Regions from separate parts of the Acetobacterium sp. KB-1 genome, predicted to be linked through region 1. Evidence: riboswitches for the same ligand, from Rfam matches in the RefSeq annotation. Region 1 holds a riboswitch; the other holds the start of a gene.
The links. A riboswitch is a leader RNA that binds a small molecule or an ion and turns the genes downstream of it on or off. The one in region 1 is predicted to bind S-adenosylmethionine.
Positions count from the first base shown of each region.

Region 2: another riboswitch for S-adenosylmethionine. It lies ahead of DOZ58_RS08425 (homocysteine S-methyltransferase family protein); the one in region 1 lies ahead of metK (methionine adenosyltransferase).

Region 1 is NZ_CP030040.1:3,674,262-3,690,163, reverse strand. It holds gene DOZ58_RS17005 (glycosyltransferase) at 1-505, shown strand, start outside; gene DOZ58_RS17000 (HdeD family acid-resistance protein) at 609-1,223, opposite strand; gene DOZ58_RS16995 (C-GCAxxG-C-C family protein) at 1,251-1,685, opposite strand; gene metK (methionine adenosyltransferase) at 1,846-3,024, opposite strand; SAM riboswitch class I at 3,136-3,231, opposite strand; gene DOZ58_RS16985 (aminopeptidase P family protein) at 3,365-4,546, opposite strand; gene DOZ58_RS16980 (small multi-drug export protein) at 4,562-5,047, opposite strand; gene DOZ58_RS16975 (tRNA 2-thiocytidine biosynthesis TtcA family protein) at 5,198-5,908, shown strand; gene DOZ58_RS16970 (response regulator transcription factor) at 6,052-6,738, shown strand; gene DOZ58_RS16965 (ATP-binding protein) at 6,738-8,546, shown strand; gene DOZ58_RS16960 (hypothetical protein) at 8,527-9,657, shown strand; gene pyk (pyruvate kinase) at 9,719-11,461, opposite strand; gene DOZ58_RS16950 (ATP-dependent 6-phosphofructokinase) at 11,594-12,550, opposite strand; gene DOZ58_RS16945 (DNA polymerase III subunit alpha) at 12,553-15,902, opposite strand, start outside.
Region 2 is NZ_CP030040.1:1,834,595-1,850,496, reverse strand. It holds gene hydG ([FeFe] hydrogenase H-cluster radical SAM maturase HydG) at 1-14, shown strand, start outside; gene DOZ58_RS08480 (DUF4097 family beta strand repeat-containing protein) at 338-1,294, opposite strand; gene DOZ58_RS08475 (DUF1700 domain-containing protein) at 1,295-1,885, opposite strand; gene DOZ58_RS08470 (PadR family transcriptional regulator) at 1,872-2,204, opposite strand; gene cls (cardiolipin synthase) at 2,332-3,795, opposite strand; gene hpf (ribosome hibernation-promoting factor, HPF/YfiA family) at 4,304-4,837, shown strand; gene DOZ58_RS08455 (DUF5317 domain-containing protein) at 5,084-6,781, shown strand; gene secA (preprotein translocase subunit SecA) at 6,924-9,434, shown strand; one part of gene prfB (peptide chain release factor 2) at 9,718-9,792, shown strand; one part of gene prfB (peptide chain release factor 2) at 9,794-10,810, shown strand; gene DOZ58_RS08440 (homocysteine biosynthesis protein) at 10,840-12,006, shown strand; gene DOZ58_RS08435 (NIL domain-containing protein) at 12,003-12,407, shown strand; gene DOZ58_RS08430 (UPF0280 family protein) at 12,410-13,138, shown strand; SAM riboswitch class I at 13,201-13,297, shown strand; gene DOZ58_RS08425 (homocysteine S-methyltransferase family protein) at 13,416-15,782, shown strand.

The DNA of each region.
Region 1 (15,902 bases):
AGCCCCCATTATCATCTCGTTTAGTAGTATGCCCTTAAAATCTCCAACCCAGTTTAAACGCAATCTCCAGGAAGCCCTTTTATCCACCCACTCACGGGGCATCCTTTTAACTGGCAACAGCGGCTTGCATTTTGATGAAGATGCGGATCTGCTAACGATCGATGCAGCACCGCATTTATTGCTGTTTCCCCATGGCAAAGGGATCGTCCATCATGGCGGCGTGGGAACCATGGCGGCCGCCATCAAAAGCGGAAAACCGCAGCTCATTATCCCCTTTTCGGTGGATCAACCCTTCTGGGCCAACCGACTCTATCAACAGGGGTATGCTTTAAAACCGCTAAAGGAAGCCCAGGTCACAACACGCGTGCTGATCCAACGCTTCATCCAGTTTGAAGAAGAAGCCATCCAATCAAAGACGCATGCACTAAAAAGCATTATCGATGGGGAAAATGGAACCGAAACTGCACTTGCCTTTATTGAGAACCATTGCCAAAACAATACTTGACGGGCCGTCTATCAATCAATTTACATTTTAACCCATTTAAAAAGCAGCTCAGGTTATCATAACCCGAGCTGCTTACATGATTCATCACATGATTTATATTTCTTTATTCAACATGATAATCCTCATAACCCTTTTTAACTTTTTTAATTTGAGTAAAGGTTCGTTTCATACCAATCGATTGAATTACCAAAAATAGGCCAAAGATACCAAAAGCAATCCCGACAATCATGACGATAATTGTCGCCGGGCCCATCGGATTAATAAAAGCATAGATGCCAAAGCCAATCAAAGCCACACCCATAACAATTTTCACCATTCTACCCACTGATCCGGAATTTGCCGAAATAATCAGTAGAAAGATGCCCGTAATAATCGCCCAAATGCCGACGATGATAATAAAAAATGCTACAATTACATTGGGAGCCAGTAAAAAAATTGCACTGATGATTAAATCAAAGATACCTCTTCCCAGACTAAAACCCGTGTTGGCACCATATTTTTGACGGATCATCAGCGCCGTAACGATATAAATAACGGCCATGATGCCGCGATATACACCAAAAACAAAAACCAGTAGCGTAATGGCATGATTGCTAAAAAAAATAGCAAATATGGCCAGCGCAATAAAACAAAGCCCATCCAGTAGCATCAGCCACCACTTGCCATAAGACCGTTCCAGGATATCAATCCCCAGGGATTTCGCTTCACTTTGATTCATAGAATAACCTCCGTTTTTTTGCTGTTCTTATTCTTGTTCCAGTGCTGCAACAACGCGATCAAAAACCTGTCCAGACCGCAATTTAACCGGGTTACAGCCAGCGACCTCATCACGATGGTGTTTTTTTATATAGTCGCAATCCAAACTGCCGAATTCTTTTTCAAATTCTTCAACCAGAAGTTTTGCCGCTCTGGTCATTTTGGCCTGATCCGATGGTCTCTCATCTGTATACATGGCACTTAAAGCAGCTAATGAACCCGAAAAAGCGCCACAGGTTCTTTCTGAATAGAATCCGGCGCCAAAGCCCTGAAGCATCCGAAAACTTTCTTCGGGAAGGTTTATTTCGTACTTGTCATTGGCTCCCCGAAGGAGAACCTCGGCACAATTCATGTGATAAAGGGGCTGTTCTTCTACCGGTTTTTCTTTTCCGAACGCATTATAAATTTCGACATATTTCTCCATTTTTCCTCCAGCTAATTTAATTTTTGAAACAATAAGAGGCACATCAAGAGCAAATTATCGTTTATACTTCTAATTCTACTCAATAAGATATACCCATTATTGATTTCAATACGCATACGATGCATAAAATTCCAGGTTTCTTTTTTCCGAATTCAGTTATTTAGCGATTGCTTTTTAATTTTTCAACCATGTCCAGCCGTTCCCAGGGCAAATCCAGATCGGTTCGTCCGAAATGACCATAGGCCGCTGTTTGTTTGTAAATAGGGGCTCTCAAACCTAGGTTTTTAATAATCGCGGCTGGTCTTAAATCAAAATTTTCCTGAATCAGCGTAACGATTTTATCATCATCAATTTTGCCAGTCCCAAAAGTATCCACGTAAATTGACACCGGTGTCGCCACACCGATGGCATAAGCCAACTCAACCTCACATTTATCTGCCAGACCGGCAGCAACAATATTTTTTGCCACATGTCGGGCTGCATAGGCACCGGACCGATCCACCTTTGTGGGATCTTTTCCAGAAAATGCCCCACCACCATGACGGCCATAACCGCCGTAGGTATCAACAATAATTTTTCGGCCGGTTAATCCACAATCACCCTGTGGTCCGCCGATGACAAACCGCCCGGTGGGATTAACAAAATACTTCGTATCGGCGTCCAGTAAGGCCGGATCAATCACGACCTTAATTACTTTTTCAATCATGTCCTTCTCAATGGTTTCTGAAGAAACATCGGTACTATGCTGAGTAGAAATAACCACGGCATCAATCCGTGTTGGCACCCCATCATTGTATTCCACCGTTACCTGGGTTTTTCCATCCGGACGTAAATAGTTTACGATTTTTTCTTTGCGGATATCGGTGAGTCGTTTGGCCAGTTGATGGGCTAGTGATATTGGCAATGGCATAAGTTCCGGGGTTTCATTGCAGGCAAAGCCAAACATCATCCCCTGATCACCGGCACCAGCAGCCAGATCAGCTTCTCTTGATTCACCTTTTCTTGATTCCAGTCCTTCATCCACACCCATAGCAATATCGGTTGATTGCTCATCAATGGCTGTAACGACTGAACAGGTATCACAATCAAAACCATATTTTGCCCGATCATAGCCAATTTCACGAACAGTTGCTCGGACAATTTTAGGAATATCCACGTAGCAAGACGTCGTAATCTCGCCGGCAACCAGTACCAAACCAGTTGTTACCAGTGTTTCACAGGCCACTCGAGCCATCGGATCCTGTGCGAAAATGGCATCCAGAACGGCATCGGAAATTTGATCAGAAATCTTATCGGGATGGCCCTCTGTCACCGATTCTGAGGTAAATAATTTTTTCATTTTGCTCTCCTTTTTTAATGTAATGTCCATTTACCTGATCGCTTTTATGATAATCACGAACGTTGATAATGAAAAAGCCTCGTCTAACGACGAGGCTAATGTTCACATTAAATCCCATCATTGCGAAAATATCGCAGGTATTGGCACCATACATACGCTGGTTGCCGGGTTTCATCGGGCCTGTCCCTCCACCTCTCTGGATAGGTAAATATTCAATTACTTTTTTTTATCATACACATCATTATTTTTTTTGTCAAGTACTTTATTTACGACTAAAGTTTTCCGCTCGTTTTATCGTTTGATTCAAAGCTCTTTGTTTTAAACGATAAGAGGTGTTTAACTATAAGACGGTACAACCGTCATCCGTTATCACCACATCATCTTCAATCCGAATACCGATGCCAAGCTTTTCCAGATATAAACCCGGTTCCACCGTCATTACCATTCCCGGTACCAAAATTAAATCGCCCTCCGGTCGCAAATCATGGGTATCCAAACCCAACGGATGACCAATCCCATGATAATAAAATTCTGTGATATCATTATTTTCGGGAACAAAACCGGCACGACAGCATTTCTCCAGAAACAGTTCCTTCGTCAGTTGCTGTAAATCTTTCATCACTGCACCCGGTTTGTAGGCGACAATCAGTTCCTTTTGAACGGCTTCCACAATTTCATAGAGCTTTTCCTGCTGCCTAGACATTTCTCCACTGACCGGAAAGGTCCGACTTAAGTCGCCGCAATAACCATCCACTCTGGCGCCCAGATCAAAGAGAACCAAATCCCCTGATTTTAACTGACAGTGATTGGACACATAATGCAAAACGGTGGCGTTTTGTCCTGATGCGACAATGGTTTCAAAGGCCAATCCCTCAGTTCCTTCTTTTTTTACATAATATTCAAAGAAAGCAGCCAGCTCATATTCGTAGGTACCGGATTTAATGAATGCCTTCATTTCTTCGATGCCTTTTTTTGTAACCGCATTGGCTTTCGCGATGGCACGCATTTCTTCCTCGCTCTTAATCAGTCGCAAGCCCGCTAAAATGGGATGAAGATCCTTTAACTCGGATTGCTTTAAGATCTTTTTAAGCCCCTCATCGGTGGTTTTAAAACTCTGATGTTTAGGCGTTTTAAAATCAAAATAGACGGTTTGAACCGCTGCTGCACGGGCAATCTCCTTAGGTAAATCTTTAACATAATAAACTTCATCAATGCCTGAAACCGCTTTTGCTGCATCGCGATTGATCTTCTTACCCACCCATTTTTCTTTTAATGGATCGGCCGACTCAATAAAGAGTTGATAAGCGCAGTCATTATGATGGTTTTTTATTATCACAAGGACCACCTCCGGCGCTCTTATACCGGTTAGATAATAAAAATTATTGTTGGCAAAAAAGGGATAACTGGCATCCGCCGTCATCTCTATTTCCCGGCCTGAAAATAAAATGGTAAGACTGTTGTTCGCCAGTCTGTCTGCCAATTTCTTTCTGTTTTGTCGATAAAAATGCTGTGATAGTGCCATCACTTCTCCTACTATTTAAAATAACGACAGGCCGGCTGCCACCAATGCGGTAACAATCACACCTGCCGTTGCTGAACCCAGAACTACCGAGATCATACTGTGCTTAAAATCCAGTCCGATCAGTGAAGCAGCCAGACACCCGGTCCAAACTCCTGTTCCCGGCAAAGGAATCGCCACAAAGATAAATAAGCCCCAAAACTCATACTTCGTCAATTTATCCGATTTTTTCATTCCTTTGGCAATAATCCAATTCGCCATCTTCCCGAAAACCTTGGTTCCCGACATCCATTTCAGGATGGCTGGAATAAACAATAAGATAAACGGTGCCGGAATAATACTCCCCAACACACCTAATAAATAGGCTTGCAGGTAGGGCATATCATAAGCTAAAATTGCCAGAGGAATGGCACCTCTTAGTTCAACAATGGGAATGGCAGATATGACAATGATTTCCAGCCAATCCGGTAAAAATGCCAAAAAACTAATAATTGCCTGTTTCATTTAAACAAATCTCCTTTTAATCTCTTCTGTTAAGTGTTAGAATGACTATAGAAAGCCATTAAGACTATATTGTACCTTTTATGAAAGACTTTGACAAGTGCTGAAACGTGACGCTTTACTTTAGCATCAAAATGAAAACAGGAGTACACCATGAAAAAAATTCTTGGTCCCCTTCGCCGGGGTATTGAAAAATATCAGATGATCAAACCCGGAGACCGCATTGCGATTGGTCTGTCCGGAGGAAAAGACAGCACGGCACTACTTTATGCCATGAAACGCTTTCAATACTTTTCGCCAGTCCCCTTTGAACTGGAAGGGATTACCCTGGATATGGGCTTTGACGGCATGGATCTGACCCCATTAGTGGATTTATGTGCCCGACTAAAGGTTCCCTACACCATCAAAAAAACCACTATCGGCCCGATCATATTTGAAGAACGACAGGAAAAAAATCCCTGTTCACTGTGTGCCCGCATGAAACGTGGTGCTCTTCATGATCTGGCCATCGAGCAAGGCTGCCGAACTGTCGCCCTGGGCCATCATGCCGATGACGCCATCGAGACTTTTTTTCTCAGCCTGTTTTACGAAGGCCGGATCAACACCTTTTCACCGGTTACCTATCTGGATCGAAAAGACATCACCCTGATCCGTCCCTTAATTTTTGTTAAGGAACGGGACATTATCGGAGACCCGGAAATGAAAGATCTGCCGGTAATCCAAAGCACCTGTCCCGCCAATGGCTACACCAAACGAGAAGACATCAAACAGATGATTAAAAACCTCCGCAAAACCATCCCGGATCTGGATGACCGGGTTTTGGGAGCTATCCAAAACAAGGAACAATTGAATCTGTGGTTTTAAACTGGTTTAAAACGATCGATAAAACGTCACGCAGTACCAACAATTGTTACATCATGTTGTTTGCATCGGTTCGGCAGTCTACAGGAACTTAAAGAAATTTTAATGATTTTTTATTATAGTAAGCTAAGAAAGCAGGTATGAAAATGAATGAGAAAATACTCGTTGTCGATGACGAAGCATCGATTGTTGATTTAATAAAACTGGAACTGGAATTTGAAGGTTATCAGGTGGAAACCGCCAGCGATGGTATAGAAGCTGTCGAAAAAGCATTAGCGGTCCGTCCGGATCTTATCGTGCTGGATATTATGCTACCAAAGAAAAACGGTTATGATGTTTGTCGGGAGCTGTCTCCCCAATTGGGCGTTCCAATTATTCTTTTAACCGCCAAAACCGATATCATTGACAAAGTCTTAGGGCTGGAACTGGGCGCTGACGATTATCTGACCAAACCCTTTGATAACCGCGAACTGCTCGCCCGAATCAAAGCGCATCTCAGACGTTCAACAATTACCATTGAACCTCAAAAACAGGAATCGCTGTTAAAAAATGGTGACTTAAGCATTTATGCTGATGAACGAATGGTCTTGTTAGAAGGAAACGAGATCCATCTCACTCCCAAAGAATTTGAATTGCTCTTTTTGCTGGCATCCAATTTGGAGCAGGTTTTCCCCCGCGATACACTACTTGAAAAAATCTGGGGATATGATTATTACGGCGACACCCGAACAGTTGATATGCACGTTCAGCGCATCCGACGAAAAATTGACACCCAGGGCAATAAATACATCCAAACTGTTTTTGGAATTGGATATAAAATGAGGAAACTTTAATGCAACTAAGCTATCGGGTTCGAATGATCTTATACAATATCCTACTTTTTGCTTTTGCATTCTTAATTGTTGTATTTTGTGTTTTTCAAGGAACCTCCTACTACTATATTAACCAAACAAAAGACACCTTGCAAAAAACAGCCCAGGACTCCACCTTACTGATCAGTCAGGAATTAAAAAATGTTCAGAGCCCGGATTCCCTTAAAAACCGATTTTTTACCAATAGTCTGTATCTTTCAAAAAGCATCGCCGAAAGCAAAAATCACCGGGTCGTGCTTTTTGATGACATGGGAAATCGCATTGCCGATTCGCTTGAAGAAACAACCCTTACCAATACACTAAAAACAGAGGTTGATCTTGCCGTGGCTGAAAATGCATCAGTTTTTACCTTAAAGTCCATTAATGATGCCCATATGGCGTATTTTGCGTCTCCGATTATAATTGATAATACCGTGGTCGGTTACATTGGTTTCATCGATTCAATGCACGAAATGGACAACTTTTTACGTATTGCCGGGATCCTTTTCGGGATTGGTGGCGTAATTGGTCTGATGGTTATGATTTTTGTAACCATGACCTTTTCCAAGCACTTTTTTCAGCCCATCAAAGATTTGACTAAAATATCGAATGAAATCAATCACGGTAATTATAATTTAACGATTTATTATAAACACACCGATGAAATCGGGGATCTGACCCATGCCTTTAACGGCATGGTTACCAATATCAACAGTGTTATCCTGCAACTGGAATCAGAACGAAAACGGCTGGCCGGGGTTCTGGCTTCCATCGATGATGGGCTTTTGGCGATTGATAAAAACGGTAATATTATCACTTCAAACAGTTATATAAAAACTTATTTTAATGTGAGCAACCCCAAAACGATTTATGATTTTCAGTATCAATCTTTTTTGCGGGATATTTTTGACAGCCTTAAAAACGGCAAAGACCATATATCTGAAGAAATTGACTGCAACAACCGGAATCTGCTGTTGATTGGCAGTCCCATCCGGGAAAAGGGTTTTGAAGAAAACTATATGATCATCATCCGTAATATGACCGCTGCTCGCCATATTCAGGAAGAACAGCGGAAATTTATCAGCAGTGTTTCTCACGAATTGCGTACCCCTCTAACCACCATCATTGGATATACCGACATGCTCACCCGGCGACAGGTCGCCGATCCGGAAATTCTTAACCGCTCGCTGAACACCATCAATCGGGAGGGGCATCGACTGCTGCGACTCGTTGATAACCTTTTAAACGTCAACAAGTTTGATAAAGCTGAGTTTGATTTTAAGAAAACGAACCTGAATATTGTTTTGCTTCTTTCCGAGGTGGTTGAACAAATGCAGATTAAGGCCAGTCAATCCGATATCGAAATTAATTATGTATCTGAAGATCTTCCTGAAATCCTGGGGGATTATGACCGACTCCAACAAGTCTTTATCAATATCATCCATAATGCCATCAAATATTCAAACCGTGGTGAAATTATTGATGTCATTTCAGCTATTGAGGATAATCACATCGTCGTATCGATCCGCGATTATGGACCGGGGATTTCAGAAATTGAACAAAAACGGATCTTCAATGCTTTTTATCGGGTTGAAGAGGATCGTTCCCGGGGTTATGATGAAGGTGGCTCCGGCCTGGGCCTTTATATTGTAAAACAGATTGTCGAAAAACATGATGGAAAAATTGACATTGTCAGTCAAGTGGGCGAAGGGACCAATATTATTGTGACACTTCCCATTTTGTCCGTCTTAATTTATGGAGGTGAAACCGATGAAAAAAGCAAAAAATAGAGTCCTTGTCTTTTGTTTTGTTTTATTGAGTTTGTTTATCACCAGTGGTTGCCAGAACCTCTTTATTCCTGTAAATGTACCGGTTGTTTTACGAAATAACCCAACCTCAAATGACCCTTTGCCACAGCAAGTTAGCATTCAATCTTATACTATGATCGCCCCCGGAATCGTACAGGATATTACCAATAGCGGAAATAATCTGATCCTTTTTACTTTTGGGACCTTCTATAATATTGACACCTATACTATTGAAACGATGCAGTTGTCCTCATTTGTCAATTCTGACAAAAGACCATTGAGCGCCTTTTATGATACCTTTGACACAGGTATTTACTATGCCGAAAAATTAGTCGATCCCTTAACGGGCAGCATCGACACTCAGATTGTCTGGTCGGACGTCAACAAAAACACGACCCGGATCATTTCCCTGCCGGAAGAAAATGTTATCCAGCGCTTTGGTATTGGCGATTCCGGCCAGGTGGTCTATGCCAATAACACAAGTCAGATTGTAAAGGCCGACAGTGAAGGGAATCGACAGATTTATAAGCTTCTTAACAACTATAATATCCTGGCCGTTGACTATATCAATAAAGAAAAGGTCGTCGTGTTTATGGCAACCGACCCCCAGAATGAAGAACGAACGAATCTATACTATGCAAAATTAGATGATGCTTCTTCTGAATTGTCTTCCACCCTAATTGCTGATAATGTGAGCAGTTTTGATATTAACGACTTAAACAATCAAGTGGTCTTTGTTAAAAACGGCGGCGACTCCCAAACGATCCGTACCTGGGATACCAACGCGACAAACTCAAGCAGTATCGCAGACGGTAGTTTTGGATCAGTCCGCTTTACGCCAAACGGTGAGCGCATTGTCTTTACTCAGACAACACCAAATTCTGATGCTCAATCCAAGTCGATCTGGATCATGGATACAAGTGGTAAAAATCCGCTCCAGCTCACGGCACCACTTAGCGTAAATTCAGAGATTATTTGTCACCCTTACAAATCCATGCTTTTTTTCTCAGTCGAAAAAAGCTCAAACAGTATTAACTCAACCGATGATCATACACTATCCCAAACCTATCAACTCACCTATAAAATTGACTGAATCCAAAAAGCGATTGGTATCATATGATACCAATCGCTTTTTATTAAGTATTTAATTAATTCTACTTCGTTTGAACCCGGCCCTGATAAACAACCCCACGGATGGGATCAACTGAAATAAGTTTCCCATGTTCAAGGATTTCCAACGCTTTAACAACATTGACAATAACCGGAATATCATAATGAAGTCCGGCAATGGCACCTTCCGAACTGAGTCCACCTTCTTCCGTAATAATTGCCGATGCCAACAGTAAGATCTGACTAAGCTCTGGTGTCAGGGTTTTCACCACTAAAATATCACCTTCCTGAAAGTCATCCAGATTATCAGAAGTAATGAGTTTAGCAAGGCCAGTCACTGAGTTTTTCCCAATGCCGACCCCATTAATGATGGCATTTCCGACGGTATGAACCTTAATCATATTGGTATTTCCCTGAACACCTAAGGGCACACCTGCAGCAACGATGGCGAGATCTCCAAATTGCACATAGCCCTGCTCCATTGCTTTTTTTACCGCATCCATAATCATACTGTCAGTGTCCTTAAATTCCGGCGTGTAAATACAATTGACTCCCCAAACCAGGGCCAGACGGCGAATCGTTGTCACCTTATCAGTAACCGCCAGAATCCCGCAATCAGGACGGTATTTGGAAATCATCCGGGCCGTATGACCTGAAGATGTGGCTGCGATAATGGTCTGTGCATCGAGTTGTTCAGAAATCTGACACGCCCCTTCGCTAACTGCATTCGTAATGCTCAGTTCCCCATGATCCGGTTTTTTACGACGGGCGTACTCTTCCGAATCTTCGCTTTTTACGACAATATTAAACATCGTTTTTACAGACTCTATCGGATAAGATCCCGCTGCTGTTTCACCTGATAACATCACGGCATCTGTTCCATCAAACACGGCGTTAGCCACATCACCAACCTCAGCTCGGGTCGGTCTGGGATTTCGCATCATCGAATCGAGCATTTGAGTTGCGGTAATAACGGGTTTCCCGACAAGGTTGCATTTTCGAATAATGCCCTTTTGAACCAGTGGTACATCTTCTGCCGGTATTTCTACCCCCAGATCCCCTCTGGCAACCATAATTCCATCGGAAACATTAAGAATTCGGTCGATATTCTCGACACCTTCCTGATTTTCAATTTTAGAAATAATGTCAATCAAATCTCCGCCATTGCGTTCTAAAACCTTTCTGATCTCTAATACATCATGGGGTTTTCTCACAAACGATGCCGCCACATAATCGACTCTTTGCTGGATTCCAAAAATAATATCACCGCGATCTTTTTCTGTTAAAGCAGGTAATTCAATGCTCATACCTGGTAGGTTGATACTTTTTTTGCTGCCCAGCGTTCCACCATTTAAAATCGTGCAGACCATTTCATTATTAAAAACATCTTCCACTTCCAATTGAATTAATCCATCATCGATGAGAATCCGACATCCCGGCGATACTTCATTGGGAAGATTTTCATGGGAAATACTGAAACGTTTTTCGTCACCCTGGATAATTTCGGTGGTTAGTGTTACCTTTTCTCCGGCAACCAGTTCTACCTGTCCGGCGCTCAGTTCTCCAGTTCTGATTTCGGGTCCCTTGGTATCCAACATAATCGCAACGGGAATCCCCAGCTCTTTACGTACTTCTTTGATCCGCTTAATTCTGGCCGCATGTTCTTCATGACTACCGTGCGAAAAATTGAGTCGTGCCACATTCATCCCATTGAGAATAAGTTCTTTTAATATTTCCTTTGTATCTGCTGCTGGTCCTAATGTGCAGACAATCTTAGTTTTTTTCATTTTCTACCTCTTTTCTAATTTAATCTCTCTCTATAAAATAACAAACATAAAAATCTTACTGATCAGCACCATCGTTATTGTTTATAACGCTGGTATAACCCGATTTACACGATGTTTGTTTTTATGAATCGCTCAAATGGATAATACCGAAGCCATATCATAAATATCCTGTCGGAAAATCTTTGGCATCGCCAGGGCTTCTTCGATCGGAATATCCAGATACGAGCCACATCGCTGGGCCATCACTGTTCCCGTTTCTTTCTTTATAATACTTAATACCGCATTATAACCCATAAAACTGGCCAGGTTCCGATCCATATTCGACGGTGATCCCCCTCTTTGAATGTAGCCCAAATTTGTCCCCTTCGTTGTTACCTGGGTTTTTTCTTCAATCTTGACACAGTAATCCCGGTAATTACCGCAGCCTTCTGCTAACATGACAATACTATGAAGTTTCCCCCGATCTTTCCCCTGCAGCAGTCGCAAACAAATCGCATCCAGGTCGGTTTCAACCTCCGGCAAAATTAAGGCCTCTGCACCTCCGGATAATCCCGAGTAAAGGGCGATATCGCCGCATTTTCGGCCCATCACCTGAACCACATTAATGCGATTATGGGAGTAGGTGGTATCTCTGATTTTGCTGATCGCATCCAGGGCTGTTGTTACGGCCGTATCAAAGCCGATGGTATAATCGGTAAATCCCAGATCATTATCAATGGTACCGGGAATACCCACCACGCTGACCCCTAATTTCTGGAGTGCCAGGGCACCATTCATGCTGCCATCACCACCGATAATAATCAGATGGTCAATGCCATATTCTTCCAGCACTTTGGCACCTTGCTTAACTCCCGCCTCGGTTGCAAAAAACTCACTTCTGGAGGTCCTGAGGATTGTTCCCCCCCGCTGTAGAATATCCGCTACCGAATAAACACTAAACGGTGTAATGTCGCCTTCCAGCAAACCTGCAAAGCCCCGATTAATCCCATAGACCTCAACCTTATTAAAGATTGCTGTTCGCACAACGGCCCGGATTGCTGCATTCATGCCGGGGGCATCGCCTCCGCTAGTTAAAACTCCAATTCTCATTTTTATTTTACCTCCACATTTTTTATTCCTAAAATTTGTCCTAATTCAGTGATCAGGGTTTCTTCAAGGGTAACCCATAAGTCTTTATTGGCCCCAAAATGCTTACCTTCGTTTTTTAAGTATAACACCACCGGCACCGATCCCGGATACTTAATTAGAATCGATTTTACCGATTTTATCAAGGCTTTTTCTGTTAAATCCCCTAAACTCAAAACCAGCTTTTGGCGCTTTTGGACTCCGTCATTGTTCTCATATGGCGCTTTGTTTTCGGTTACAGCCAGGTTTTGTTTGTTCTTAGACGGTTCTCCGATGGGATAGATCTGAGCTGCAATCACCGAGGTTCGAGCTTCTTCATTGTAATTGATTCGCCCCTTGATCACCAATGGCTGATCTTGTTTTAAATAACGACGATACTCATCATATGTTTTCGGAAAAACAACCACTTCGATACGCCCATAAAGATCTTCAAGGGTTAGAAACGCCATCATCTGGCCTTTCTTTGTCATCATCGTTTTGCTCTCCACAATTAAACCACCAATACTGACTTGCTGTCCGTCCCGAATACCAGCATCTTTTAAATCCTGATAGCTGTCAACACTGCTGGAAAACAAGGTGACGGTTTTTTTTAAGATATCTTCATATTTTTCCAGTGGATGACCGGTAACGTAAAGACCTAAAACCTCTTTTTCCAATGCTAACCGTTCTTCTTTGGAAAACGGCTCTTTTTGAGGGAAATGATCCTCCTTCAGCGTTGTCAGTTCCTGTGATCCACCCAGTCCGGCCATATCCAAAAGGGACATCTGTCCGGAAATGCGATCTTTCTTTTCTCGCTGAACCTGATCGACAATCAGTTCAGCAATGGCCAGCATTTGCGCCCGGCTGTTGCCGATGCCATCAAATGCCCCGCCCTTAATAAGGCTTTCGATGCTGCGCCTGTTTAAGGATTTCAGGTCCACCCGCTCACAGAAATCCCGTAGATTCAAGAAATTGCCCTTGGCTTTGCGTGCTTCAATAATAGCGGCAATGGCATTTTTACCGAGCCCCTTAACGGCTCCCAAACCAAAGCAAATCGAATTACTAGAAACACTAAACTTCTCGTAGCTTTCATTAATACTGGGTGGTAATACATGAATACCCATTTTTCGGCAATCTTCTATATATTTCGCCACTTTTTTCTCATCATCCATAATACTCGACATTAAAGCCGCCATAAACTCGGTGGGATAGTAGCACTTCAACCAGGCAGTTTGATAGGCGACAACGGCATATGCCGCCGCATGGGATTTATTAAAGGCGTATTTTGCGAAATCTTTCATTTCTTCAAAGATTTTTTTTGCCGCCGCTTCTGATACCCCCCGGCGGATGGCACCGTCAACTAGAACTTTTCCGGTTTGATCGACTTCACCATGGATAAAAACCAGACCCTCGGCCTCCATCACGCTAATCTTTTTCTTGGACATGGCCCGTCTGACCAGGTCACTTCGTCCCATTGAAAAACCAGCCACATCGCGAAATATCTGCATCACCTGTTCCTGATAAACCATACACCCATAAGTGACGTTGAGGATATTCTCAAGAATGGGATGATCATAGGTAACCAGAGAGGGGTTTTTCTTGTTTTCAATATAGCGTGGAATCTGATCCATCGGCCCAGGCCGATAAAGTGAGATCCCAGCGATAATATCTTCAAAACTACCCGGTTGGAGTTCCTTGATAAATTGCTGCATGCCCCGGCTCTCCAATTGAAAAACACCCAGGGTGTCGCCTTTTGAGAGCATTTCATAAACCTTGACGTCATCCATTTCCAGACTGTCCAGATCCAGACGACGACCAGTGCTATGTTCAATATGCTCCAGGGCATCGCGGATCACCGTTAAGGTTCGCAGGCCCAGAAAATCCATTTTGAGCAGGCCCAGATCTTCCAATAAACCCATCGGAAACTGAGTTGTGATTACATCATTGTTTCGATAAAGCGGGATATATTCAACCAGTGGCAAATCTGAAATGACCACCCCGGCGGCATGCGTCGAGGCATGCCGGGATAAACCTTCAATGGACTGAGCGGTCTTAACCAGCTTGGCAATATCGGCATCTGAATCTTCCATTTTTTTAAGTTCAGGATTTTCTTTTAAGGCTTGTTCAATGGTGATATTGACCCCTGGATGAATGGGTATTTCCTTGGCCACCCGATCGACCAGGCTGTAAGGCATATCGAGTGCCCGGCCAACATCCCGAAGCGCACCCCGTGCCGCCATGGTTCCAAAGGTGATAATCTGAGCCACCCGGTCTTCGCCATACTTGTTCACCACATAATCGATAACTTCCTGACGCCGTTCGTAACAAAAATCCACATCAATATCCGGCATTGTTACCCGCTCCGGATTTAAAAAACGTTCAAACAGCAACTGATACTTAATCGGATCGATGGTGGTGATTTCCAAACTATAGGCAACCAGGCTGCCGGCAGCACTTCCCCGTCCGGGCCCAACCATGATCTGATTGTCTTTAGCATATTTGATAAAATCCCAAACGATGAGAAAATAATCATCAAAGCCCATCGTGTGAATGGTTTCCAATTCATATGCCAGACGATCTTGTAATTCTTTGGTCAGCGTTTGGTATTTTTTTACCAATCCTGCCATACACAGACTTTTTAAATAGTCTCTGGCCCTTTCACCGGGAGGCAATTCAAACTGCGGCAGATGGGTTTTTTCCAGGTCAAAGCTGACCTGACAGCGCCTGGCAATGCGATTGGAATTTTCAATGGCTTCGGGCAGATCAGCAAAGAGCTTACGCATTTCTTCCTGACTCTTTAAATAAAATTCATTGTTGGGAAAACGCATCCGCTTTTCATCCGAAACGGTGGCTGCGGTCTGAATGCATAATAGAATGTCATGGTTTTCACTGTCTTCCTTGTGGACATAATGGACATCGTTCGTCGCCACCAATGGAATGCTCATTTTTTTTGATAACTGAATCATCCGCTCGTTTATCAACGCTTCTTCCCTGAGACGATGATCCTGAATTTCCAGGAAGAAATGATCTTTACCAAAAATATCCTGATAAACCCGACAACGCTCTTCTGCTCCAGCCAAATCATTGTTTAGGATCAATTGCGGAATCTCACCAGCGATACACGCAGACAAGCAAATAATACCATCGCTGTATTTTCTTAAGCAGTCATGATCCACTCTGGGCTTATAATAAAACCCATCAATAAAACCTTTTGAAACAATCTTCATGAGATTTTTATACCCAAGGTTGCTTTCTGCTAACAAAATGAGATGAGCTCGTTCTTTGTCATAGACGGGATCCTTGTTTTCAAGGCCTCTTGGAGCAACATAAACTTCAC
Region 2 (15,902 bases), 1.8 Mb from region 1:
ATTTCAGATTCTAGTATTGGCGGTGCCTGTGAAAGCTCCGAAAACTCTTTTTTCTTAAAGAGCTTAATAAACCGCGAGGTCGATATTTTGTGCCGGTCATTGACCCAAGAAGAAATCAGTCACATTGTCAAAAAAAGCGGTCACGATCAACTTGATGAATTCGACTTAAATGATTGAGCAGGATGGTTGAGAAACAGAGCATAAAGACGATTCGGGTTCTTCGGAACTCGGGTCGTCTTTTTTAGGGTGCACCCGGCAAAACGACAAAAAGGTAAAAAAGACCCGGGCAAAATAATTTCTTTGCCCGGGTCACTTGTGGTTGCGAAATGGAAATAGTTTAATTAACTGGCAGGAACTCAATATCTATATTGCCGCTGGCGGTTGAGACCTCCAGACTATTTTTCCCGTTTCCAAAGTTGGGGAGATTCTGCTTGCCGCTGAGGCTGTCGGCGGTGATGGTATAGGTGGCAGGATCGCCAAGAAGACTGCCGCGAATATTGCCGCTTAAGTTGGAGAAGTAAAAATCATGACCGGATAGCTTATTAAACTGGATATTGCCACTACTGTTTTCAATGGTGGTCGGTCCGGCAATGGTGGTTTCGTCAAATTTCATGGCACCACTTAGGGAGGAAGCAGACAGAGATCCGTCCGTTTTTCCCTGACTTACCTGGATCGTTCCGCTGGCGGTTCCCAGTTCCAGGTTGCCGCCGGCACTGACCTGACTGAGATCAAGATTACCACTGATGGTGGAAGCTGCAAGTTGTTGGGCGATACTAAGGTTTTTCAGATCGATCTGTCCGGCAGAAGTGCTGGTATTAACATCCTTTAAATGATCAAGGTCGGACACGATCAGATTGCCACTGACGGTGGAAACTTCAAGTTCACCGCTGAACTTTTTGGGAATGGCCACGGTCAGCTCTCTTTTTTTATTTTGCAGGTTGAAATTTAAAAAACCGATCTGTTCGTACCAATGTTTAAACAGGGAACGATCGATGCTCAGATTACCGTTTTCCAACAGCTTTATGGTATAGGAATCCTTTTCGTTCTCATAGCATTCAATTTTTATCTGATCGCCATCGATTCCCACAATCTTTACGTCAGTGTCCAATTCACTAAGACTTAGATTTGAAACACCGGCCAGATCATAGGTGTAGCTTTTTTTCTCGTCTGGAAGACTGGCGTTTAAGGTCCTCCAGTTAAATCCGCCCAGGGCAAAAGCGGCCATGGCAATAATAAATCCGAGGATAATTAAACCACCGGCAGTCAGCATGATTATTTTTTTGATTGGTTCCATTTACAGGACCTCCTTTTTAATAAATAATGATTTAACAAAGCGTAGAAATTTTCGGGTAAGCAAGATCAACCAGTGGGATAGTTTTGTGACACCGAAAAAGGATAGAACGCCGATGCCCAGGCAGGCAAGGGATAAACCAAGGACAAACAGTCCATAAACAAAAGACGGGGCAAAAAAGATGCTAAAAATCCCGGCCAGGCCACCGAGCACAAAGGCAGCAACTGTTGCATAAAGGGATATAATAACCGCCCAAACCGAGAGATAAACAGAAAGAATGACAACAAAGAAAGCAGCCAGCAAGGGAAACCAAACCGGGAAGCCCAGGACAATCAGGACAATTTCCCAAATCTTTAAGCTGGATTTTGGCTGGATCTTGGCCTTCATCAGAGCCGGTAAGGGTTGTTCCAGCAGAGTATCCTGGATAATGGTATCAATATCACCAATGGCGGCGACGGCCTCCGTTTCACTCATGCCATCTTCAATCCGGTCATCAATCATTTCGGCATAAAAACCCCGGGTTTTTTCGATCTCATGTTGGGGTAATGGGTCAAGCTTATCGGTCAAACTTAATAAAAATTCAGATTTGTTCATCGCTATGGTTCCTCATTTCTTCATTAATAAAATTATATACACTCATGACCTCTTTCCAGTTGTCAATAAATTCAATAATTCGATGACGACCGGTTGCGGTTATTTTGTAGTATTTTCGAAGTCGGCCATTATGTTCAACAGCGTGAACCAGCAGGCACTGGTTTGTTTCAAGTCGTTTCAGGATGGGATAAAGGGTGGATTCGGAGATTTCGATATAGGGATTCACATCTTTGATGATTTGATAGCCATAAGAATCGCCCCGATTGAGTACCGTCAGTACACAAATTTCCAGTAACCCCCGTTTTAATTGAATATCCAAGTAGATACCCCCTTTCACATAATACTATACAATGCATAGTATATTTTTGTCAATCGTTTTTGGCAAAAAAAACCAGCTGTTTTAAAAAACGGCTGGTGGGATGAAAAACGGAAAATAGTAGTTGACTCTACAGTAAAGGCGAAAACAGTCGCGAAATCGATTCTTTAACCTTGACTCGTCGGCTGCGGTTCCGGTAGAGTTCTTTGTTATAATAGGTGCATTTTTTAATATCTTCAACAAAGATATTTTTAAGTTTTATCGCAACCTTACGGTCATAAATAAAGGCGTTGGTTTCAAAATTAAGCCGAAAGCTGCGGATATCAAAGTTACAGGAGCCCACTGAACAGAGCGCATCATCGACCACAATGGTTTTGGCGTGAAGAAAGCCATTTTCATAAATAAAAATCTTGGCCCCATATTCAATCAGTTCGCCGACATAGGCCAGGGTGACCCAGTAAATAAAAATATGATCCGGCTTATTAGGTATCATAATCCGGACATCAATACCGGACAACAAGGCAATTTTTAAAGCCTCCAGAATACTTTCATCCGGTACAAAATAGGGCGATTGAATCAGAATATAATCCTCAGCGTTATTAATCATCCGTAGGAATCCCTGTTTGATTTGCTGGTTGAGGTTATCCGGACCACTCGAAACAATTTGGATGCCACCTCCGGATTTTTGGGGGATGGTGGGGAAATATTGGTTAAGTTTTTGATCATCAGCGAGGAACTCTTCACTGGAACTGGCGCGCCAATCGAGCAGAAAGCGATGCTGCAGCTCGTAGGCGGCTGAACCGACAAGCTTCAAATGAGTATCCCGCCAATAGCCCATTTTTTTCTCCAGGCCCAGATATTCGTTGCCGATGTTAAACCCACCGACAAAGCCGGTGACACCGTCGATGATCACAATTTTGCGGTGGTTGCGATAGTTAACCCGGAGATTTAGCATCTTAAAGCGGGATGGAAAAAAAATACCGATTTTCCCCCCGGCGGCCTCAAAGCCATCAAGCACCGTGCGGGGTAAATAACGACCGCCCATGGCATCAAAAAGCAGCCGGACTTCGACGCCTTCAAGCGCTTTTCTCGTCAGAATATCAAATAATTTAGCGCTCAGGGTATCGTTTTTAATAATATAATATTCCAGATGAATCGATGATTGTGCGGCTTCCATGGCATGAAAAAGAGCATCAAATTTCTGATTTCCATCGGTAAAAATTTCCACCGTGTTATTACTGGTGTAAATAGATTCACTGACATTTAAATGAAATTCAATGGAATGACGGTATTTTTCAATGGGACTATCGGGATCGATCGCAATAATCCGGGAAAGTGACCGTTGCTGCAGTCTTAACAAATGATGGTACTGAATATTCTCAGGGGTGTTATACTTAAAAATTTTACGTTTGGTTAAGTTCTGCGAGAAGAGAATATAAAATAAAAAGCCCCAAATGGGTACCATCCATAGAAATAATAACCAGGCATAAGTGCTTTGAGGGTTTTTTCGTTCCAAAAAAATAATAGTGAATGTCAGCGTTATATTGATGATAAAAATAATTGTTGCTAAGATTGCGGCAATACCCAAAAACATAAAAACCTCCGAAAGTTTATTTCATCTATTATAACATAAAAGGTAATGAATGGAATAGTCTTGCAGCAGAAGGTGACGAAATTCACTTGATATCGATGGTATCGAATTTCGCTTGACATTTTTGGGAACGCAATCTTATAATAGACGTTGTCTCAGGTTTGTGGTTGAAAGTCGATGCCAGATGCAGGCCAAGCGATCCACGTAAGATAACTCAATAGAGAGTTGTTGATCATAGTGCGTCTTAGAAGTAAGTCCAGCCGGGTAGACCGAGAGAAGGAGTTGTGATGCGAACACTGAGCTAAACTTCCAGCTGGCGAGTGTGGGGGGAAAAACCAGGTCAACTGAGACAGCCTTTTTACATTCTGTTTAGATGATATTTTGTGACAAGAAATTGACACAAATGATTTTGACTAAAGGGGATTCGATTGGGTATAATAGAAATATACTTAAAAACACTTTATATTAAGTGTAAACGAGTAAGGTTGACCTTTTGAAAGGAGTTGTCGTTATGAGATTCACAATTTACGGGAAAAATATGCATGTATCAGAAGGTTTAAAAGAAACATTAAAAAAGAAGCTGGGGAAATTTGATCGCTACTTTGGTCAGGAAACAGAAGTGTATGCTACATTCAGCAAAGAAAAGAACTACCAGATGCTGGAAGTAACCATTCCGGTGGGAAAAACAATTTTAAGAGCTGAAGAAAGATCTGAGGATATGGTGACATCCATTGAAGATGTTGTTAGTAAACTTGAGGGTCAACTCAGAAAACATAAAACAAAGTTGCAAAAACGGAACCAGGATGAAACCGCTAAATTTAATCTGGAAGGAATCGAGGACAATGATGACGAAGGTGTGTTTCAACCCAAAGTTGTCCGCACCAAAAAATTTGCTGTTAAACCGATGAATGTCGATGAAGCGACCTTGCAGATGGAGTTACTGGGACATGATTTCTTTGTATTCCTTAATGGCGATACCGATGATGTCAATGTTGTCTATATGAGAAAAGATGGGAATTATGGTTTGATCGAGCCAACTTTCTAAAAATTACTTAAGAAAAAGAGAAAATAGTGATAAGCACCCCTTGAAAAATTGTTTTAAGGGGTGTTTTTGATGATGTTATTTTATAAATTCAATTTATTTTCAAATTTATACATTATTTAGGCATAAAGTTTTGACAGAACTTTTCTTTTGTTTTAAAATAGATCTATATGCATTATTATCTAAGCATTTATATAGATAAGAATACCTAAGAAATGATTATAAATAAATAGTGGGGTTAAAACTAATATGTTAATACTAATTGCGATTATGTTAGGTTTTTTAATTGGAAAAATTCGACGGGGAAGCCTCCATGGTTTCAAAGTCAGAAAAATTTCCTTGTTGCCAGTTGGAATTTTAGGGTTGGTGTTGCAAATTGCCTTGCATCTTTACATCTACACCGGAGGTATCGCACTGGTTGAACCCTATCTTGAGATTGTCAATTTTGCCAGTTATATTCTAATCCTGGTTATGCTGGTATTTAATCTGGATGACTTCTGGGTAATTTTAATGGCAGTGGGGATTACCGCCAATTTTGTGGTGATTTTTATTAATGGCGGACACATGCCTGTTTCGCAAGGCGTTATTGATATTCTACCGGCTGCTTTTGGGGAACAGATCACCCAGGGACTGAGTCCCATATACTCATTGATTCAGCCCAATACCCTGTTATGGTTTTTGGGTATCAACCTGCCTTTTCCAATACCCTATGTGCCACTGGTGATGAGTCTTTATGGCTCAGTAGCCGGAATTACGGTTGGTACAATTGTAACGGTCATCGGATTAATTGGATTTATTCAGTATGTGATGAACAAAAAAGCCTCAATCATGCACGATGAACGAAATGATCATGGTGAAGATGAGGGCATTTTTGGCGATGACGAAGACAACGGAATCGATCGGGTATCCACTCAAGACCATTTTCAGGAAGGTTATGATGAACCGGAAGATGTGCAAGATGAGGACGATTATTACTACCGGGATATGGCCGCAACCGGCGGTATTCGTGGGGATCGGGATGAACATGCCACCACGGTTATACCAACAGAAGGTTTTAATTCCGGCCAAACGGCAGAAATAAACGGCGATGAGCAAACCAGACTGATTCCAGCCGATTTGGATGGGGTGGATTCAGGAATTGGAACCGAAACCGAAGAAATTGTTATCAGTAATAGTGATGTCCAGGAAACCCGGGTTATGGAACCGGTGGATGACGGCAGCACCAAGATTATCAGCAATATCCAGGAAGTTGGAACCTATGTCAAGGGTGATAAAGAACTTGAAGCCGCTGATATGGAAGAAATTCTTAATAGTGATGATGCGGGATTCTTCACAAAAAAATATTACGAAGAAAAACTGGCCGTTGAAAAAGAACGACTGATTCTGCAAATGCGCGAAATTGAGCTCAATAAGGTAGCAAAATCGCTGAGTGATCCCGATGGTGAACCGCATCCGGTACCGGAATCGGACTTGAGAATTGTTGAGAGTTTTAAACTGACCGATCTTGACCAACCCTTTGTTTTGCGCAGTGAAAACAGTACCTATGATAGTGGCGTAAGAGGAAAAGACGAGGAAGATCTGGAATTTTCTGAAGATGAAATGCTAAACGTCTGGCAGCGACTGAATCTGGAAGATGAAAAACGAAAAGTCGCACGACGCAAACAACTGATGAAAGAAACCAGCAAGGAAGCCGAAATATTGATCAACGGAACACCCAGAGATGAGGTCGGTATTCCCTTGAAGGAGATTGAAGAAGTTACCGAGCCGGTGGTCGGACGGGTCTATGAAAGCACCGATGAAGACAAGGAAAAAATGCTGGCCGACATGGATGATGATGAACGAAAAGATTTTCAGCAAACCGTCGATGAACGAAAACGAGCGGGCTATGAACTGGTTGAACTAAAGCTTGACGGCAAAGATGTGGCCTTCTGGCGAAAGAAAAAATAAGCGATGATCATAAATAAAACAAAAGGAACTGTATAAAAAATACAGTTCCTTTTAAATTATATAAAGTTTCATTAAAGAGAGTATGCTATAATAAAATTTAGTGTATAATTATAGTAAGTAAAGTGACAAAGGAGTGAATGGATTGGGAATTTTAGATCAAATATTTGATAGCAATAAAAAAGAACTAAAGCGCATGCAAAAAAAGGTGGATCAGATTCTGGAGCTGGACAGCCGTTTCGCGGCGATGAGTGACGAGCAGTTAAAAGGTCAAACATCAATACTTAAAGAACGACTGGCTCAGGGTGAGACGCTTGATGATTTATTGGTGGATGCTTTTGCCACCGTTCGTGAAACCGGTGCCCGAGTATTGGGTATGAAACATTTTCCAGTTCAACTGCTGGGGGGGATGGCCCTTCACGAAGGCAATATCGCTGAGATGAAAACTGGGGAAGGTAAAACCCTGGTGTCAACGCTGCCCGCTTACCTGAACGCTCTGGGTGGTCGAGGTGTTTATATTGTCACCGTCAACGATTATCTGGCTAAGCGTGACAGTGAGTGGATGGGTCAAATTCATGAGTTTCTAGGACTTGAAGTGGGTCTGGTTGTTCATGGCTTATCATTTGCGGAAAAGCAGCACGCCTACGCTTGTGATATAACCTATGGAACCAACAACGAATTTGGATTTGATTACTTAAGAGATAATATGGCCTCAGTCAAGGCTCAGCAGGTCCAACGGGAACTTAATTATGCGATTATCGATGAAGTGGATAGCGTGTTGGTGGATGAAGCCAGAACACCACTGATTATTTCTGGTAGTGGGGATAAAAGCACCAAGCTTTATGCGTTAGCTAATAGCTTTGCCAAAAACCTGAAGGCTGATGACTATATCAAGGATGAAAAAGCTAAATCAGTGATGCTCTCAGATGAAGGTGTCATCAAAGCAGAAAAATACTTTAACCTGACGAATCTGGCGGATATGGAAAATATGGAAATTTCCCACCATATCAACCAGGCTCTTCATGCCAATACCCTGATGTTTAAAGATCGGGATTATGTGGTGAAGGATGGCGAAATCATCATTGTCGATGAGTTCACCGGACGGTTAATGCCGGGACGCCGCTATTCGAATGGTTTGCACCAGGCGATTGAAGCCAAGGAAAATGTCAAGGTTAACCGGGAATCCAAAACCCTGGCAACCGTTACCTTTCAGAACTATTTTAGAATGTTTAATAAGCTTTCGGGGATGACCGGGACTGCCAAAACGGAAGAAGATGAGTTCCAGACTATCTACAATCTTAATGTTTTAACCATTCCGACCAATAAGCCGCTGATTCGAGAAGATCTTAATGACTTAATTTATAAAAGTGAGCAAGGGAAGTATCTGGCCGTGACCGAAGAGGTAAAACGCCGCCATGCCACTGGTCAGCCGATTCTGATCGGGACGATTTCGATTGAAAAGTCAGAGCTGCTCAGCACCTATCTCAAACGTTCCGGGGTTAAGCATAATGTCTTAAATGCCAAATTCTTAGAAAAAGAAGCTGAAATTGTCGCTAACGCCGGTCAAAAAGATGCGGTGACCATTTCCACCAACATGGCTGGTCGTGGGACTGATATTGTTCTGGGCGAAGGTGTCATCGAATTGGGTGGCCTTCATATTCTCGGGACCGAGCGTCATGAGAGTCGCCGGATCGATAATCAGCTCCGTGGTCGGGCAGGTCGTCAGGGCGATCCCGGTTCATCGCAATTTTTTGTCTCACTGGAAGATGATCTGATGCGGGTCTTTGGCTCGGAAAAAATCCAGGGCCTGGTTGAATCGATTGGTCTTGATGAAGAAACCCCGATTGAAAATAAAATGCTTACCAGAGGGATTGAAAACTCCCAGAAACGGGTGGAAGGTCGTAACTTTGATATTCGTAAGCACGTGCTTCAATATGATAATGTTATGAACCGCCAGCGTGAGCTGATTTATGAACAGCGACAACAGGTAATTGACGGAAAAGACATGGAAAATGAAATCTGGAGTATGACAGAAACGTTGATTAACGCTTATGTCGGCATGTATACTGGCGATGGCCAATATTATGATGAGTGGGATCTGGAAGGGCTTCATAAACATCTAGAAGCCAATGTATTGCCAAAAGAACTGGTCAATCTTCCGGAAAAACCCGACAGTCAGGAAGTTTTGGTGGAATCCATCCTGGCAAGTTGTCATCAGGTTTTATCTGATAAAAGAGAACAACTGGGCGAAGAACAGCTTCAGAACATTGAACGGATGATTCTGTTAAGAAGCGTCGATGGTGCCTGGATGGAACATATCGACAATATGGAACAGCTAAAACAGGGAATCGGACTGCGCGCCTATGGACAGAACGACCCCGTTAAGGAATACACCAAAGAGGGTTTTGACATGTTTGATGACATGATCATGCGAATTCAGGAAGATACGGTAAAATACCTGTTTAATCTAAATATCCAGGTAGCGACACCAGAGGAGTCCCCGACCAAAGCGGTGGATTTTAGTCAACTGAAAACCAATGAAAATGAAATCGAGGGAAAACCAACAGGACCGGCCAGTGCGGGAAATAAGGTTGGCCGAAATGATCCCTGTCCCTGTGGCAGTGGAAAAAAATACAAGAAATGCTGTGGCGCATAAAAATAATTGAGGTTGACGATAAACTACCGTACCGACCAATTGTTAATCTGTTGTTCGCCGCGGAATCGGACACTAATAAGAAATAATATTTCTTATTAGTCGCGGGCAGTCGCCAACTACAAGCAAGCTTGTACTTGGCTCGTTGCCTCCACGCAGGCTTTGCCGTGTCCGCTCCGATGCGTACAACATGATGTAACAATTGTCGGTACTGGGTTATCTTTTTTGACGATCTTAAATAATTTTCATAATAAGCTAACAATAAAAACGAAGGGGTGTGATCGTGATGATGGATTTGTATGAAGAAAAACAAATCATCAATGCAATGGCGATAAAACTTAAGGAAATGGGGAATTCACTTTGACTTGCCACGGCTTGTTAAAGAATTGGAAGCATTAGAGAAGAAAACTGAGAATCCCGAATTCTGGAATGATCAAAAAAGTGCGCAAATTGTTTTAAAAGAGCAGAAGCTGATTAAATTAAAGGTCGATCATTATAATGAGCTGGCTGAAACGCTGGATGATATTATGGTCATGCTGGAGCTGGCAGAAGATGGGGAGTTGCTGGAAGGGTTTAGTGCATCAATCCGGGAACTTGACGAGAATCTCGACAATTTTCGGACTGAGACCCTGCTTTCTGGTGAATTTGACAGTAACAATGCAATCATTTCGCTACATCCCGGGGCTGGTGGAACCGAGTCTCAAGATTGGGCCGAAATGCTCTTGCGAATGTATACAAGATGGGCAGAGAAGAAAAAATTCAAGGTTAAAACCCTGGATCTTCAACCTGGTGATGTCGCTGGGATTAAAAGCGTTACCCTACTGATTGAAGGAATTAACGCCTATGGCTATCTAAAAACCGAACGGGGCGTGCATCGACTGGTACGAATCTCACCCTTTGATTCATCCGGCCGCCGCCATACTTCCTTTGCATCGCTGGATGTGATGCCTGAGGTGGATGAATCGGTGGAAATTGAAATATTGCCGGAAGATATCCGGATTGACACCTTCCGCTCCAGTGGCGCCGGCGGGCAGCACGTTAACACCACGGATTCCGCCATTCGGATAACGCATTTGAAAACCGGAATTGTGGTTCAGTGTCAAAATGAACGGTCTCAGCATCAGAATAAAGAGGTCGCCATGAACATGCTAAAAGGTAAGCTGGTAGAAGTCATGGAACAGGAAAAGATGGATCACATCGATGACATCAAGGGTGACTACAGTCAGATTGCCTGGGGCAGTCAAATTCGTTCTTATGTGTTCCATCCTTACAATATGGTCAAAGATCATCGCACCAATGTCGAAGTAGGCAATGTCGGTAGCGTTATGGACGGCGATTTGGACGGCTTTATGAACGCTTATCTGAACACGATGATATAACAAGTTTAGAAGAATTGTTGGAGGGGAAAATGGCAAAGAGCTATCAGGAAATAAATAAAAAAATCGCCAGTGGCGAGGCTGTGGTTGTCACGGCAGAAGAAGTCATTGAAATTGTCAAAGAACGGGGCATCAAAGAAGCGGCCGATTATGTGGATGTGGTCACAACTGCCACCTTCGGTCCGATGTGCTCATCTGGGGCTTTTCTTAATTTTGGTCACTCGGATCCGCCTATTCGGATGGGTGAGATAGAAATTAATGGGGTTGAAGCATACGGCGGTTTGGCCGCAGTGGATACCTATCTGGGGGCAACCCAACCGTCCCGGGATAAAGGCATTGAATATGGTGGTGCTCATGTGATTCATGACCTAATCGCCGGAAAAGAAGTTCACCTGGTGGCAAAGTCTCAAGGAACAGATTGTTATCCCAGAAAAGAACTGGATACCTGGGTGAAACTGGAAGATTTGAATGAAGCCTATCTGTTTAATCCCAGAAATGTTTATCAGAATTATAATGCCGCGATTAATGGCTCCAGCCGGAGGATTTATACCTATATGGGTATTTTACAACCGAATATGGGAAACATCACCTATAGCACTGCGGGGGAATTAAGTCCCCTCCTCAATGATCCCCTGCTTAAGACCATCGGTATGGGAACCCGGATCTTTTTTGGCGGCGCTCAGGGCCATGTATCCTGGATGGGGACTCAATTTAACACTGCTTGTCCGCGAGACGAAAAGGGCTATCCCCAAACTCCCGGTGCGACCCTGGCCTTAATCGGCAACATGAAAGAAATGAATCCCAAATATATTCGGGGTGCGGTTTATGAAGGCTATGGCACCTCGATGTTTGTCGGCGTAGGCATCCCGATTCCGATTCTCAATGAGGAAATGATGTCCTATGTTGCGGTGGAAAATAAAGACCTTTATACCAATGTGATTGACTATAGTGTCCCCAAAAAAGCGAAACCGAATCTAAAAAAAGTAAGCTATGCTGAGCTGAGGAGCGGATCAGTGGATATTAATGGTAAGATCATCAAGACTTCACCGCTTTCCAGTCTGAAAATGGCCAGAGAAATCGCCGCAGAACTGGGCAACTGGATTAAAAAAGGTGAGTTTTTTCTTCAGGAACCGATTTTGAGCTTTCCCATGGAAAATACCATTAAGGGGCTTTTGATCAAGGAAGGAGAATCCCGATGATGACAAAAAAAATACTGTTGTCTTTCCCACAAAAGTCTGCCGGTCAGCCGATGGCGATGGAGCTGATTAAAACCTATAATCTCGATTTTAATATCCTGAAAGCCTTTATTGACGATAATATCAAAGGAACCTTGCTACTCGAAATAAAAGGCGAAGAGGCGGATATAGAAGCTGGGATTATCTATTTAAGAGAACACCAGATTGGTGTCAGAGACATCGAGTCAGTGGTCGAGGTTGATCCGGACAAATGTGTTGCCTGTGGCGCTTGCACCGCGGTCTGTGCGGTCGGAGCACTTGAAATGACCGAGGACTGGTCGCTAGTCCATCACGATGACAAGTGTCTGGAATGTCTGCTATGCGTAAAAGCCTGTCCAATGCGGGCCATACACGCCCTGATCTGAGGATGTTTGAACCGCGAACCTATCGAAATGTGATGAAAGCCGAGGATCTGGATTATTTCCAGGTCCTCGAATTTGAATCCGACCTTTTTATTGGGGTAGATCATGGCAGTGTGACCCCTCAACTAACCGCAGCCGTAAAAACTGAGCTTCACAGGCTGCGCCAAAACATTGCTAGCTACAATAATGACGAACCGGATTTTATACCGTCACTGACACCGCTGACATTAAATCCCTGTGCAAGCCCGATTGTTTCGGATATGTTAACAGCCGGGAAAAGAGCCGGAGTAGGACCGATGGCAGCCGTGGCCGGTGCTGTCTCAAAATATATCGGCAGGATGCTAAAATCCTATTCAGCCGAGATTGTGGTGGAGAACGGCGGAGATCTGTTTATTCAGACAAAAAAAGAACGGCGAATTGCTCTTCATACCGGAAATCTTCACTTTGCGGATTTGGGTATAAAAATAAAACCCCGCGAAAACCCGCTGGGGATTTGCACTTCATCCGGGATCATGGGTCATTCCTTGAGCTTTGGGAAGGCTGATGCGGTTACCGTCATCAGTTCCGACATTCCCCTGGCTGATGCTGTGGCGACGGCGCTGTGCAACCGCATTAAAAAACCAGCTGATGTTGCACATGGAATCGCCTGGGTCAAAGGTATTCCCGAAATTGCAGGCGTTCTTATTGTCATTGAAGATCAACTGGGTGCCTGGGGAGAGATTGAGTTGTGCTGAATTTAGTGCTTGACAAAGAAAAGAATTAAGGGTATTATTCTAAAAAAAGTAACTCAATAGTTTACCTATCCAGAGAGGTGGAGGGACAGGCCCTATGAAACCCGGCAACCAGCGAAAGCACGGTGCCAATACCGGCAGTTTATTTTGCCATGATGGGATTTTAATGCAGAACATTAACCTCGTCACCGACGAGGTTTTCTTTGTTTTAAAATCGAGAGGATATTGGGGTTTAATGGGTAAGTAAGTTAGTAAGATTCTTAAAAAGGAGGACAGATCGTTGAATATAAAAGAAATACTCAAAAAGAAACGGCTTTATCTCGATGGCGCCATGGGAAGTTTGCTTCAGAACCAGTTAGATGTAATCGGTCCGGTGCCGGAAGCCCTGAACCTGACCCATCCTGAACTAATTAAAGAAATTCACCAATTATACATTGATGCTGGTGCCAATATTATTCTTTCTAATACCTTTGGGGTTAACGGTTATAAACTTAAGGGGAGCGGCTACTCGGTGGAGCAACTGGTTACGGTTGGGGTAAAAAATGCCAAATCCCTGAATCCGGATTTTACCGCCCTGGATGTGGGTCCTCTGGGAACCCTGATCGGGGCTTTGGGTGAAATGTCTTTTGACCAGGCTGTAGACTATTTCAAAGAGGTGGTTGCGGCCGGTGATAAGGCCGGTGCGGACCTGATTGTTATTGAGACCATGACCGATATCTGCGAGGCCCGGGCGGCCCTGATAGCTGCTAAAGAAGTGTCGGATCTGCCGGTAATTGTATCGATGACCTATGAGGAAAATAGCCGAACCTTAACCGGTAGCGATGCCTTAACAGTAGTTGCCATCCTGGAAGGACTTGGCGCCGACGTCATCGGCATTAATTGTTCGACTGGACCAGATGCGATGCTGCCGATTATTAAAGATCTGGTTTATTATGCCTCGGTACCGATTATGGTGGAACCCAACGCCGGGTTGCCGCACATGAAAAACGGCAAAACCGTCTATGACATCACCATCGATCAGTTTACCGATTATATGACCCAAATTGCGGAGATGGGCGCCGTAATTCTGGGGGGCTGCTGTGGCACAACGCCAGACTATATCAAAAAAATGAAGCAGGCCACGAAAGATCTTCCCCTTTATGCGGTAACACAAAAAAGTTTTACCGCCGTATCCTCAAGCACGAAGACCATTATCTTAGGCGAGGATATCGATATTATTGGCGAATGCATTAATCCCACCACGAGCCCGGTGCTTAAGGCGTCCCTGCGTCAGGGTGAACTCGCAGTCGTAACCCAATTGGCCGTTGATCAAAAAAAAGACGGGGCGGGTATTTTGGATATTAATTTAGGTTTACCGGATATTGATGAGTTAACAATGATGCAGGAGGCAGTCGATACGATCAGCCGACTCGTGGATTGTCCGCTGCAGATTGATTCCTCCAATCCGGAAGTCATTGAAGCGGTACTGCGAAGCTATCCCGGCAAAGCGATTATTAATTCGGTGAATGGCAAAAAATCATCGATGGATAAGATTTTCCCAATTGCTAAGAAATATGGTGCCCTTGTTCTGGGACTGACCATGGATGAAACCGGTATTCCCAGTCTGGCAGCCGATCGTTTTGCCATTGCCAAGAAGATCATCAAAACGGCCGAATCTTACGGCATCAGTAAAAAAAATATTCTTATTGATGCCCTGGTGTTAACCGCTTCGGCGCAACAGAAGGAAGTCCGGGAAACCATCAAAACCTTGGAAAAACTGCGGGCTGAGCTGGGAGTGCCAACAGTGCTGGGGGTTTCTAATATTTCTTTCGGGCTGCCTAACCGCGAACTTTTAAATCGGACTTTTTTATCCATGGCGCTGGAAGCGGGACTGACCACCCCGATAATGAACCCCAGTAATAAAGAAATGATGGACACCATTAAAGCATTTCGGGCGCTCTGGGGGTTGGATGGTCAATGCATCGCTTATGCCAACGCCTATAAAGATAGCAGCTTTGGCGAAGCCAAATCTGAAACGGAGCGAGCCGCCCTGGGCTTAAAAGAGATCATTGAACAGGGACTTACCGATCAGGCGGCAGAAGCCACCGCCATTCTGCTAAAAACCCGAGAACCGCTGGATATTGTCAACAACGAAATCGTTCCCGCCCTTGATGCGGTGGGGGATGCTTTCGAAACCGGTGAATGCTTCCTGCCTCATCTGATTTTTGCGGCGGAGACGGCTCAAAAGGCCTTTGAAGTCATCAAAGAAACCATGGCCAGGGACGGTCAGGCTCAGGTGGTCAAAGGAAAGATTGTGTTAGCCACCGTTGAGGGGGATGTCCACGATATTGGGAAAAATATTCTCAAGGTTATCTTAGAGAACTACGGCTACGCGATTCTCGATATCGGCAAGGATGTCAAGGCCGAAACCATTATCCAGGCCATTCAAGCTGAAGACATTAAACTGGTGGGTCTTAGTGCCCTGATGACAACTACCGTTAAAAATATGGAAAAAATCATCAAAGAAATCAAGGCCAGCTGCCCGGCCACCACGATTATGGTGGGCGGGGCAGTTTTAAACCCCGAATATGCCAAGACCATCGGTGCCGATTATTATGGCAAAGATGCCCGGGAAGGCGCCAGCATTGCCAAAATAGTATTTGAATGAAATAAACGGCTGAACCATCATTTTGGTTCAGCCGTTTTTAAAGACCGTATCAATACATAATAAGAGTTTGCATGCATGCTTGATTATTGCCAGCGTTTCGGCTAAAATAGGAGTGTGATA